Regions from separate parts of the Serratia sp. HNCC26DJ244 genome, predicted to be linked through region 2. Evidence: predicted binding sites of a transcription regulator. Region 2 holds the regulator's gene; the other holds the start of a gene.
What was found. Region 2 encodes LexA, which represses DNA repair genes until DNA is damaged. Its sites were predicted from a motif close to TNCTGTATGTACATACAGNA; they were not measured.
Positions count from the first base shown of each region.

Region 1 (4,486 bases), on a different contig from region 2:
CTCACGCCGGGTTGGGATCCGTACCCGATTTGGCCGGGGCAGTTCAGGGCCAATACCCTGCTTAATCTGCGAACTGGCGTCATTAGTTGCGGTGAATGCGGGTGTAAACAGGTTATTCACCGCCCCCAACGCCGCACTACCAGCCGGGTCAAGCGCACCATCGCTATCACGTTGAGCTGCAGTAAAATCAAGTGGTGAAAGTTCTGCTTGTGCCGTATCCGTTATCTGCCAGTTACCCATCCGGGGATCGTTTTCTATTTCCAGATAAGAGGTTGCCGAATGGCTTGTATTAGACTCAACAGCCTTATCGGTAGGGATTTCGAATGAATACAACGGCGGCATATCAGCCTCTGCAGCCAGCCCTAGGGGCAGAGAATTGTCTGCGGCAGACGCTTCAGGCGCCATGATACCTGCTGGTGGTATCGCGGCGTCAGGCAGGGTAGAGCGCAGCATACCCGCAGGTTCGAACTCAGCAGTCGGATAGTCATCGCTGCTGGCTCGTAAGCCACTCAATAAGGGGTCAGCAACATCCTCCGCTACTTCTTCTGCTACTTCTTGGGCCATTTCCGCCACGGAAGGGGTAGAAAACAGCACATCGCCATCATCCGCAATTGCATCAGCAGAGACCGCGGTCATAGGCTCATGAGTCGTTAGCTCAGGCCGATCTTCAAACACGCGGACATCATTACCATCGCGGTATTCAATACCATTGCGGGGTTCAATATCTTCATCTAGCTCAAGATCATCATCGTGGTAATGCTCTTCACGACGGGAACGATTGGTCATAAAGGTGGCAGCACTCAACACTACCCAGCCGATTTTCTCAGCAATCGTCAGCCATGACCAACCGGTGAACAAGGTTAAACCCGCAGCCCAAACACAAAGTAACGCCAACGTTGCACCAATGCCATTGAACCAAGGCAACATGGCATTACTCAATAAGCTGCCAATTACCCCGCCGGAAGCAAAATAATAGAGGTCATCAACATTCAGTGCCGCCAGACCACAAGAGGTCAGTACCAGCGCTAAAGTGCCGATCAGGCGCAATGCCAACGCAAAATAGTCAATATAATCGCCATCCTCAGTTTGGCGGTAACTCACCCAGCAAAGAATCAGCATGATCGGGGGGATCGCGTAGGCAAGTACGCCAAAAGTGAAGAACAAGGTATCGGCCAACCAGGCACCAACACTGCCCCCCAAATTGTAGATAGGCTCATGCCATGCGGTTTGTGACCAACTAGGATCAGATGGATTGAAACTGAGCAGGGCAACCATCAGGTAGATGGCGCAAACCGCCACCACCAGCAGCATAGCTTCGAGCAAACGCCGCCCACTGCTGAGTTTTTTTAGAGTAACGTCTTTATCTTCTGTGTATTCCTGGCTCAAGAAAGGCTCTCCAGGTTCCTGTTAGCTGACAGCGTAACAACGCCGAGAAATTTTCTCGGCGCTAAAACTGTATGAATAAACAGGAGTATAGCGAATTTAATCAGGTTTTGCACCTGCGTGTTACCGTGTTTTGATAACCAGACGATTGGTTTGCTTAACTTCTTCCATAACCACATAAGTGCGGGTGTCATTAACCCCTGGTAAACGCAATAGCGTTTCACCCAGCAACCGACGGTAAGCTGACATATCCGGTACACGGGTTTTCAACAGATAGTCGAAATCACCTGAAACCAAGTGACACTCCTGGATCTCTTCCAATTTCTGCACCGCAGCATTGAACTGTTCAAACACATCTGGCGCACCGCGGTTCAAGGTAATTTCCACGAAAACCAGTAAGGAAGCATCCAGATAATGGGGGTTAAGCAATGCGGTATAACCATTGATAAAGCCCTGACGCTCAAGACGGCGCACACGCTCTAAACAAGGTGTTGGGGATAAACCGACACGTTTCGAAAGCTCGACGTTAGAAATCCGCCCATCTTTTTGTAGCTCATTAAGAATGTTGCGGTCGATGCGGTCCAGGTCTTTACCTGGTCGTTTTTTATTCTCTGCCATTATTGTTGTCTCTCTTATGTTCTTCCCTGCACTTACACCCTAAGCCAAAACAATGTACCAAGGCAGGGTTTGTTCCAAGCGAAGACTCGATGCCAGTGGTAAGCGTCCCCCTCCTTGGTTAATCAGGAGAGTTCGTTCTTGATACCCATTCTCATTCAAACAGCGGGGGTTTGGCTATACTTAGTCACCCTAAGGCAATAATAAGCGACGCTGATGCGGATTTACCCGTCTGCCACCTGGCTGCAATTTGAATCAGTCTGGATGTTAATACTAAAATTCGCTGTCAGTCCGGAAAAAATTTCTCCTTCCTCTGATGTTTTCGCAAATGCACAGCCGATTGTCAAAGTAAAAGAACTAAAATCAGTAGAACGTGCCACTTGCCTGATGGAAATTCATCCCCAACAGAAGCGGAAAAGCCACGTGGATAGCCCTATTCTGCAATCCGTCGCTATTTTGCCCGATTCATTTCGCATCAAAGATACCGACTCATTTTTTGCCATTCAACAAATCATTAACAACGCGCCTTAACACTTTTTTTACGCGGGCATTTTCCCTACAATCAGCATCATTATCTGCCATTGTGCAAAAAGAGGTTATTGAAATGGGCAACGCTAAACACAGCAAGTTATTGATCCTAGGCTCCGGCCCTGCGGGCTATACCGCCGCAGTTTATGCCGCACGCGCCAACCTGAACCCCGTGTTGATCACCGGTATGGAGCAAGGTGGCCAATTGACCACCACCACCGAAGTGGAGAATTGGCCGGGGGATGCTGAAGGGCTGACCGGCCCAGCCCTAATGGAACGTATGCGTGAACATGCGGCAAAGTTCGATACCAACATTATTTTCGACCATATCACCCGTGTCGAATTGCAAAAAGCGCCTTTTCGCCTATTTGGTGACGACGATAATGAGTACACCTGCGATGCCCTGATTATCGCTACCGGCGCATCAGCACGTTATTTAGGGCTACCGTCAGAGCAACAGTTCAAGGGGAAAGGCGTTTCCGCCTGTGCGACCTGTGATGGTTTTTTCTATCGTAACCAGAAAGTCGCGGTAGTTGGCGGTGGCAATACTGCCGTAGAAGAGGCACTCTACCTGTCTAACATTGCTGCAGAGGTGCACCTGATCCATCGTCGTGACAGTTTCCGCAGTGAAAAGATCCTCATCAATCGCCTGATGGAAAAAGTAAAGAACGGCAACATTATTCTACACACCAACAGCACATTGGATGAAGTGCTGGGTGATCAGATGGGGGTGACAGGTGTTCGCCTGCGCAGTACTCAAGCTGAGGATAAAACCGAAGAACTGGCGGTGGCAGGTGTGTTTATCGCGATTGGCCATAGCCCAAATACGGCCATCTTTGGTGACCAGCTTGAGCTGGAAAATGGTTATATCAAAGTGCAATCCGGTATTCACGGCAACGCAACACAAACCTCTATTCCCGGGATATTTGCCGCTGGTGATGTTATGGATCACATCTATCGTCAGGCAATTACCTCTGCAGGGACTGGCTGTATGGCCGCACTGGATGCCGAACGCTATCTTGACAGCCTTGCGACGCAAACAGGTCAGTAAGCATGTTATAACGATGGCATACTGCGTAGTGGTTGGCCCGCAGGTGACCTCAAGGATGAGGTTTATCAACCCGGGAATAGCAGCCGTTTAGCCATTATTCCGGCAGTTTGCGTAGCGGCTGTGCTATTTTGCTGACAGCTGAGTAGAAAAGTAACCTGAGCGTTCAAACCACAGTGTTCAATCCATTGGTGTTAAAATAATGGCATTCAACCATTGGCATCCAAACAATAGTGTTCAAACCATGGCGTTTATTTGTCTTGCTTGTGACTTAAGCGAACATTTCAACAGTACGTTAACCTAGCCTGTTGCTACGGGCATTGGCGGCACAGACTTTTCCGATGAAAAAAACCAGACAGCAGCAGTTGACCCGTTGGCTCAAGACCCAGAGTACTTTGGCACGGCGTTGGTTGCGTATTTCTATGCTGCTCGGCTTGGCAAACGGTATTTTAATCGTCGCACAAGCCTGGCTGTCAGCCTCCTTACTCCATGCTCTGATAATTATCCATCAGCCACGGAGTGAACTTGTTTCATCATTTATCTGGTTGGCGGCGACTTTTGCACTGCGTGCCGTGCTCAGTGGGTTACGTGAACGGGTTGGTTTCATTTGTGGGCAGGTAATACGCCAACGGATACGCGCTCAGGTGTTAGATAAACTGCAACAGCTCGGTCCAGCCTGGATACAGGGCAAACCGGCAGGCAGTTGGGCCAGCATCATTATTGAACAAATCGAAGATATGCAGGATTACTATGCGCGTTACCTGCCGCAAATGTATTTAGCCGTGCTTATCCCGGTGCTGATCCTGATCACCGTCTTCCCGATTAACTGGGCGGCAGGTCTTATCCTATTGGTAACCGCCCCGCTCATCCCGCTGTTTATGGCGTTGGTCGGTATGGGTGCGGCAGATGCCA
Region 1 is NZ_JBXUGO010000022.1:6,914-11,399, forward strand. It holds gene AC2A06_RS15610 (DNA translocase FtsK 4TM domain-containing protein) at 1-1,386, opposite strand, end outside; gene lrp (leucine-responsive transcriptional regulator Lrp) at 1,507-2,001, opposite strand; gene AC2A06_RS15620 (hypothetical protein) at 2,215-2,529, shown strand; gene trxB (thioredoxin-disulfide reductase) at 2,603-3,577, shown strand; gene cydD (heme ABC transporter permease/ATP-binding protein CydD) at 3,916-4,486, shown strand, end outside.
Region 1: AC2A06_RS15610 (DNA translocase FtsK 4TM domain-containing protein) is a predicted target of LexA. The motif match lies at 1,452-1,471, and genes of this name have one in related genera.

Region 2 (4,486 bases):
CTTCCATTAAGGAAATAGCGTTCTGTTGGGCTTTTTCGTAAGAGATCTTCTTGCTGCGAGCTTCATCTTCTACTGCTTTCTCAATGGCCTTGGAGGCCAGCAGCTTATTGAACAGATCCTGACGAACAGGCAGACTAGGCCCAACGGCGGCCAGGAGTTGGCGAGAGAAATGCATCCGCGCTACGCGCGCCAGTTTTTGTGCAATGGTTTTATCTGTACCATGTTCGGTTGCCATACGGCGTAAAGAAACGGTGTTGGAGAAGCGGACAAAGCTATCGCGGCCCAACCAGAGTATGGCGAAGAATTTTTGCACACCGTTTAGCAGGCGCAGGTGGGGGGCTCCCTGCCCTTCACGCCCAGGGGAACGACCAAACATCACTGACACCGGTAACATTTGGATATCAAGATCTGGATTACTGCGGTGAAGATCCAGATAATCATGGAACAGTTTTACCGACTCTTCTTTCGGTGTGTAGTAGCGAAAGACGCGTGGCCCTTCATGGATAAACACATGGCTGGGCAACACGGAGCCATCGATTTCAAGTGGCTCAAGGGGGTCGGGCAGATCCTGCGCCAGACATTGGGTACGCAGAGTGAGTAAATCTGCCTTGGAATTATAAGGCAAAACATACAAAATCGGCCTAGACGGATCCAACCCTAACTCCGAAATGGGGTCTGAAGGGATGATTTTACTTTTTACCAAAAATTTAAGTGGTAAATTCAATAGGTTATAATAAATTTTACGCCAACCTGACATAACGACCTGAAGCCTCTTGTTAGCAATTGCGCTGAAAGCATACCAGAAACCGTGTAACAGGTCTGTGGTATTGAAACGATGACCTACCTTGTGAGATGAAACATGGCAAATCAAATTACTGGCATGACACGTATTATTAAAGCTGTTGGCTATTCATATAAAGGATTAATTGCAGCCTGGCGCAATGAGGCTGCTTTCCGCCAGGAACTGGTGGTGGCCGTGGTGGCTATCGTACTGGCGATATGGCTTGATGTGGGGGCGATAGCGCGCATTTTATTGATCGGCTCCCTGGTGCTGGTGGTGATTATTGAAATTATCAACAGTGCGATTGAAGCGATCGTTGATCGGGTGGGAACTGAATATCATGAGCTTTCCGGGCGATCGAAAGACATGGCTTCAGCCGCGGTCTTTCTGACGATTATGTTGGCGCTGTTTGTCTGGATCTCGGTGCTCTGGGATCACTTTGCCTGACGAGTAAACCGATGTCATGGGGTGCGATCAATCTCGCTAATCCCTGATTTTTATTTATGAATTGATTCCCAATCCTGGTTTACCTGTATATACTCACAGCATGACTGTATAAACAAACAGGGGGCGGAATGAAAGCACTAACTACCAGACAGCAAGAGGTCTATGATCTGATTCGCGATCATATTTCACAAACGGGCATGCCACCAACACGTGCCGAGATCGCAATGCGCCTGGGGTTTCGCTCACCAAATGCGGCAGAAGAGCACCTGAAAGCTCTGGCCCGCAAAGGTGTTATTGAAGTGGTTTCCGGGGCTTCTCGCGGTATCCGCTTGCTGATGGAAGAGGAAGAAGGGTTACCCTTGGTTGGCCGGGTGGCGGCGGGCGAACCCTTGTTAGCTCAGCAACATATTGAAGGGCACTATAAAGTTGACCCGGGCTTATTTCACCCTAGTGCGGATTTCCTGTTGCGCGTCAGTGGGATGTCTATGCGCGATATCGGTATTTTGGATGGCGATCTGCTGGCGGTGCATAAAACTCAGGATGTGCGTAACGGCCAGGTGGTGGTGGCTCGTATTGAAGATGAAGTGACAGTAAAGCGCCTGAAGAAACAGGGTAATATTGTTGAGTTATTGCCAGAAAACAGTGAGTTTCAGCCAATAGTGGTGGATTTGAAGCATCAGAATTTCACGATTGAAGGCTTGGCGGTGGGCGTGATCCGCAACGGTGACTGGCTCTGACACCTCTTTTTTGTCATGTTATCTAATCAAATAGGTATATCGCCTCAATAGCGGGGCGATATTCTGTCCATGTCAACAACTCTACTTCTGCCGTCGGAATAGATCGCAATGCGTTTACTCGCTACCTTCACCAGCCCTGCTGACAAAATACTGTGGCGTCTGGCATTGCCAATGATCTTTTCCAATATCACGGTTCCTCTGCTTGGTTTGGTGGATACAGCGGTTATCGGCCATCTTGATAGCGCAATTTATCTTGGTGGGGTAGCGGTTGGTGCAATGGCGACCAATTTCCTGTTTATGTTGTTACTATTTTTGCGCATGAGTACCACCGGGTTAACGGCGCAGGCGTTAGGGGCAGGGGACCCACAGCGCTTGGCGCGTACTTTTATGCAGCCGTTGCTGTTAGCGCTGTTGATTGGCTTAACCATAGTGTTACTCCGTGGCCCACTGATCTCGCTGGCATTACATATTGTCGGTGGTGATCAAGCGGTATTAGTACAGGCTAGACGGTTTCTGGAGATCCGCTGGCTGAGTGCCCCGGCAGCACTGGCGAATATGGTATTGCTCGGCTGGTTGCTCGGTGTTCAATATGTGCGTGCGCCGGTGGTGATGCTGATAGCGGGTAATCTGCTGAATATCGTGTTGGATATCGTGCTGGTGATCGGCTTGGGTTGGGGTGTCTCGGGGGCTGCCACGGCAACGGTGCTGGCGGAGTATGCCACACTGCTGTTGGGGTTATGGCTTGCTTGGCGGGTATTATGTTCACGTGGCATCTCATTAGCGATGTTGCGGCATGCCTGGCGCGGTAACTTACGTCGCTTGTTGGCACTTAACCGCGATATCATGCTGCGCTCACTCCTGCTGCAATTGTGTTTCTCTTCGTTAACGATTTTTGCGGCGCGCATGGGGAGTGATGTGGTGGCCGTCAATGCGATATTGATGAGTTTGTTAACATTTACCGCCTATGCTTTGGATGGCTTTGCTTATGCCGTTGAGGTCCATTCCGGTTACGCCTATGGCGCAAGGGACGACCGTCAATTGCATGCGATATGGTATGCCGCTTGTCGCCAGGCAGGTATGCTGGCACTGGGCTTTGCCACGGTTTATCTGTTTACCGGGCCTTATATTGTCGCGGCTTTAACCTCATTACCGCTGTTGCGTACCTTGGCCGGTCACTATCTTCTCTGGCAAGTCGTGCTGCCTGTGGTGGGAGTCTGGTGTTATTTACTGGATGGTATGTTTATTGGTGCCACCCGTGGCACTGAAATGCGCAACAGCATGGTGGTGGCAGCAGCGGGTTATGGGCTGACTTTATTTACACTGCCACTATTAGGTAATCATGCGCTATGGCTGGCTTTGGCTGTATTCCTGGCATTACGTGGTGTTGCGCTGGGGTGGATATGGCACCGTCATCAGGTGCGTGGTACCTGGTTTTCACTCCCTGCCAAGGGTGAATAAGGTCACCTGTTTTACTGCGGTTTGAAAGGAGTGTGAACTCTCTATTTTTTCTTTATCACTATGCTGTGATCATGCTGGCAACTGTGTTTGTGGTTACAGGCTTCTATTTCAACACAGGCGGAGCATAACCCATGTGCTTCAACCACACTGTGGCGTAAGACAAAACCTGATTCCAGGGCGAGTTTCTGTAGTGTTTCTTCCACACCCTCTGTCGTCCGTTCAGTGACTTGCCTGCAGCGATCGCAGATAAATAGCGCTGAGGTGTGCATCGGCTGTTCGAAGTGATGGCACAGTACGTAGCTGTTAGCAGATTCTATGCGGTGAATAAACCCTTGCTCCAGTAAGAAATCCAGTGCTCGATAGACGGTGGGCGGTTTGGCCTGAGGTTCTGCGATACGTAACAGATCCAGTAGATCGTAAGCACTGATGGCTCCGGGTTGTTCAGTCATCAGACGTAACACTTCCAGCCGTTGTGGGGTCAGCCTTACATTGCGCTGCTGACAGAGTTGTTCAGCCTGCGCGAGTAGCTTTTCCTGATTGGTTGAGTTCATCGCCAATATCCCGGTAGGTGAATAGGCGCTGATTTTATCATATTCATCGGCAATCGCCGAGAGGTGCCTAGGGGAATAACAAGTATCATGACGCGTTTGCCGGACTAACATAGCGGTTAGCGCACTTGGTTGGTTAACTGGCAATGATTAATAGCTAAGATTATTAGAACCCATCATGATGAAATGATGATTAACAGAGCGGTAACTTCAGTGGTAACGGGGAGGGATTGATTTCCGCACCGAAGATAGGCACGGAAACAATATTGATGCGGGATTATTTGATGCCCATTGAAGTTTTCATTTGAGCCATCATATCAAGACCTTGCTTGCAAGCTGGATCTTGTTGTTCTGTAGGCATGGCAGAGATCTGTTGCTTGGCCTGTTCCATCTGGGTTTTTAATGCTTCCATTTGCTGTTTTGCCGCGTCATTGGTTTCAGACGCTTTGGCAATTAACGCATCAACTTCCTCAACATATTTTTTACATGTATCGGTCATTTCACCAGCAAAAACG
Region 2 is NZ_JBXUGO010000006.1:44,580-49,065, forward strand. It holds gene plsB (glycerol-3-phosphate 1-O-acyltransferase PlsB) at 1-757, opposite strand, end outside; gene AC2A06_RS06900 (diacylglycerol kinase) at 860-1,228, shown strand; gene lexA (transcriptional repressor LexA) at 1,357-1,965, shown strand; gene dinF (MATE family efflux transporter DinF) at 2,074-3,423, shown strand; gene zur (zinc uptake transcriptional repressor Zur) at 3,465-3,974, opposite strand; gene AC2A06_RS06920 (DUF5339 domain-containing protein) at 4,249-4,486, opposite strand, start outside.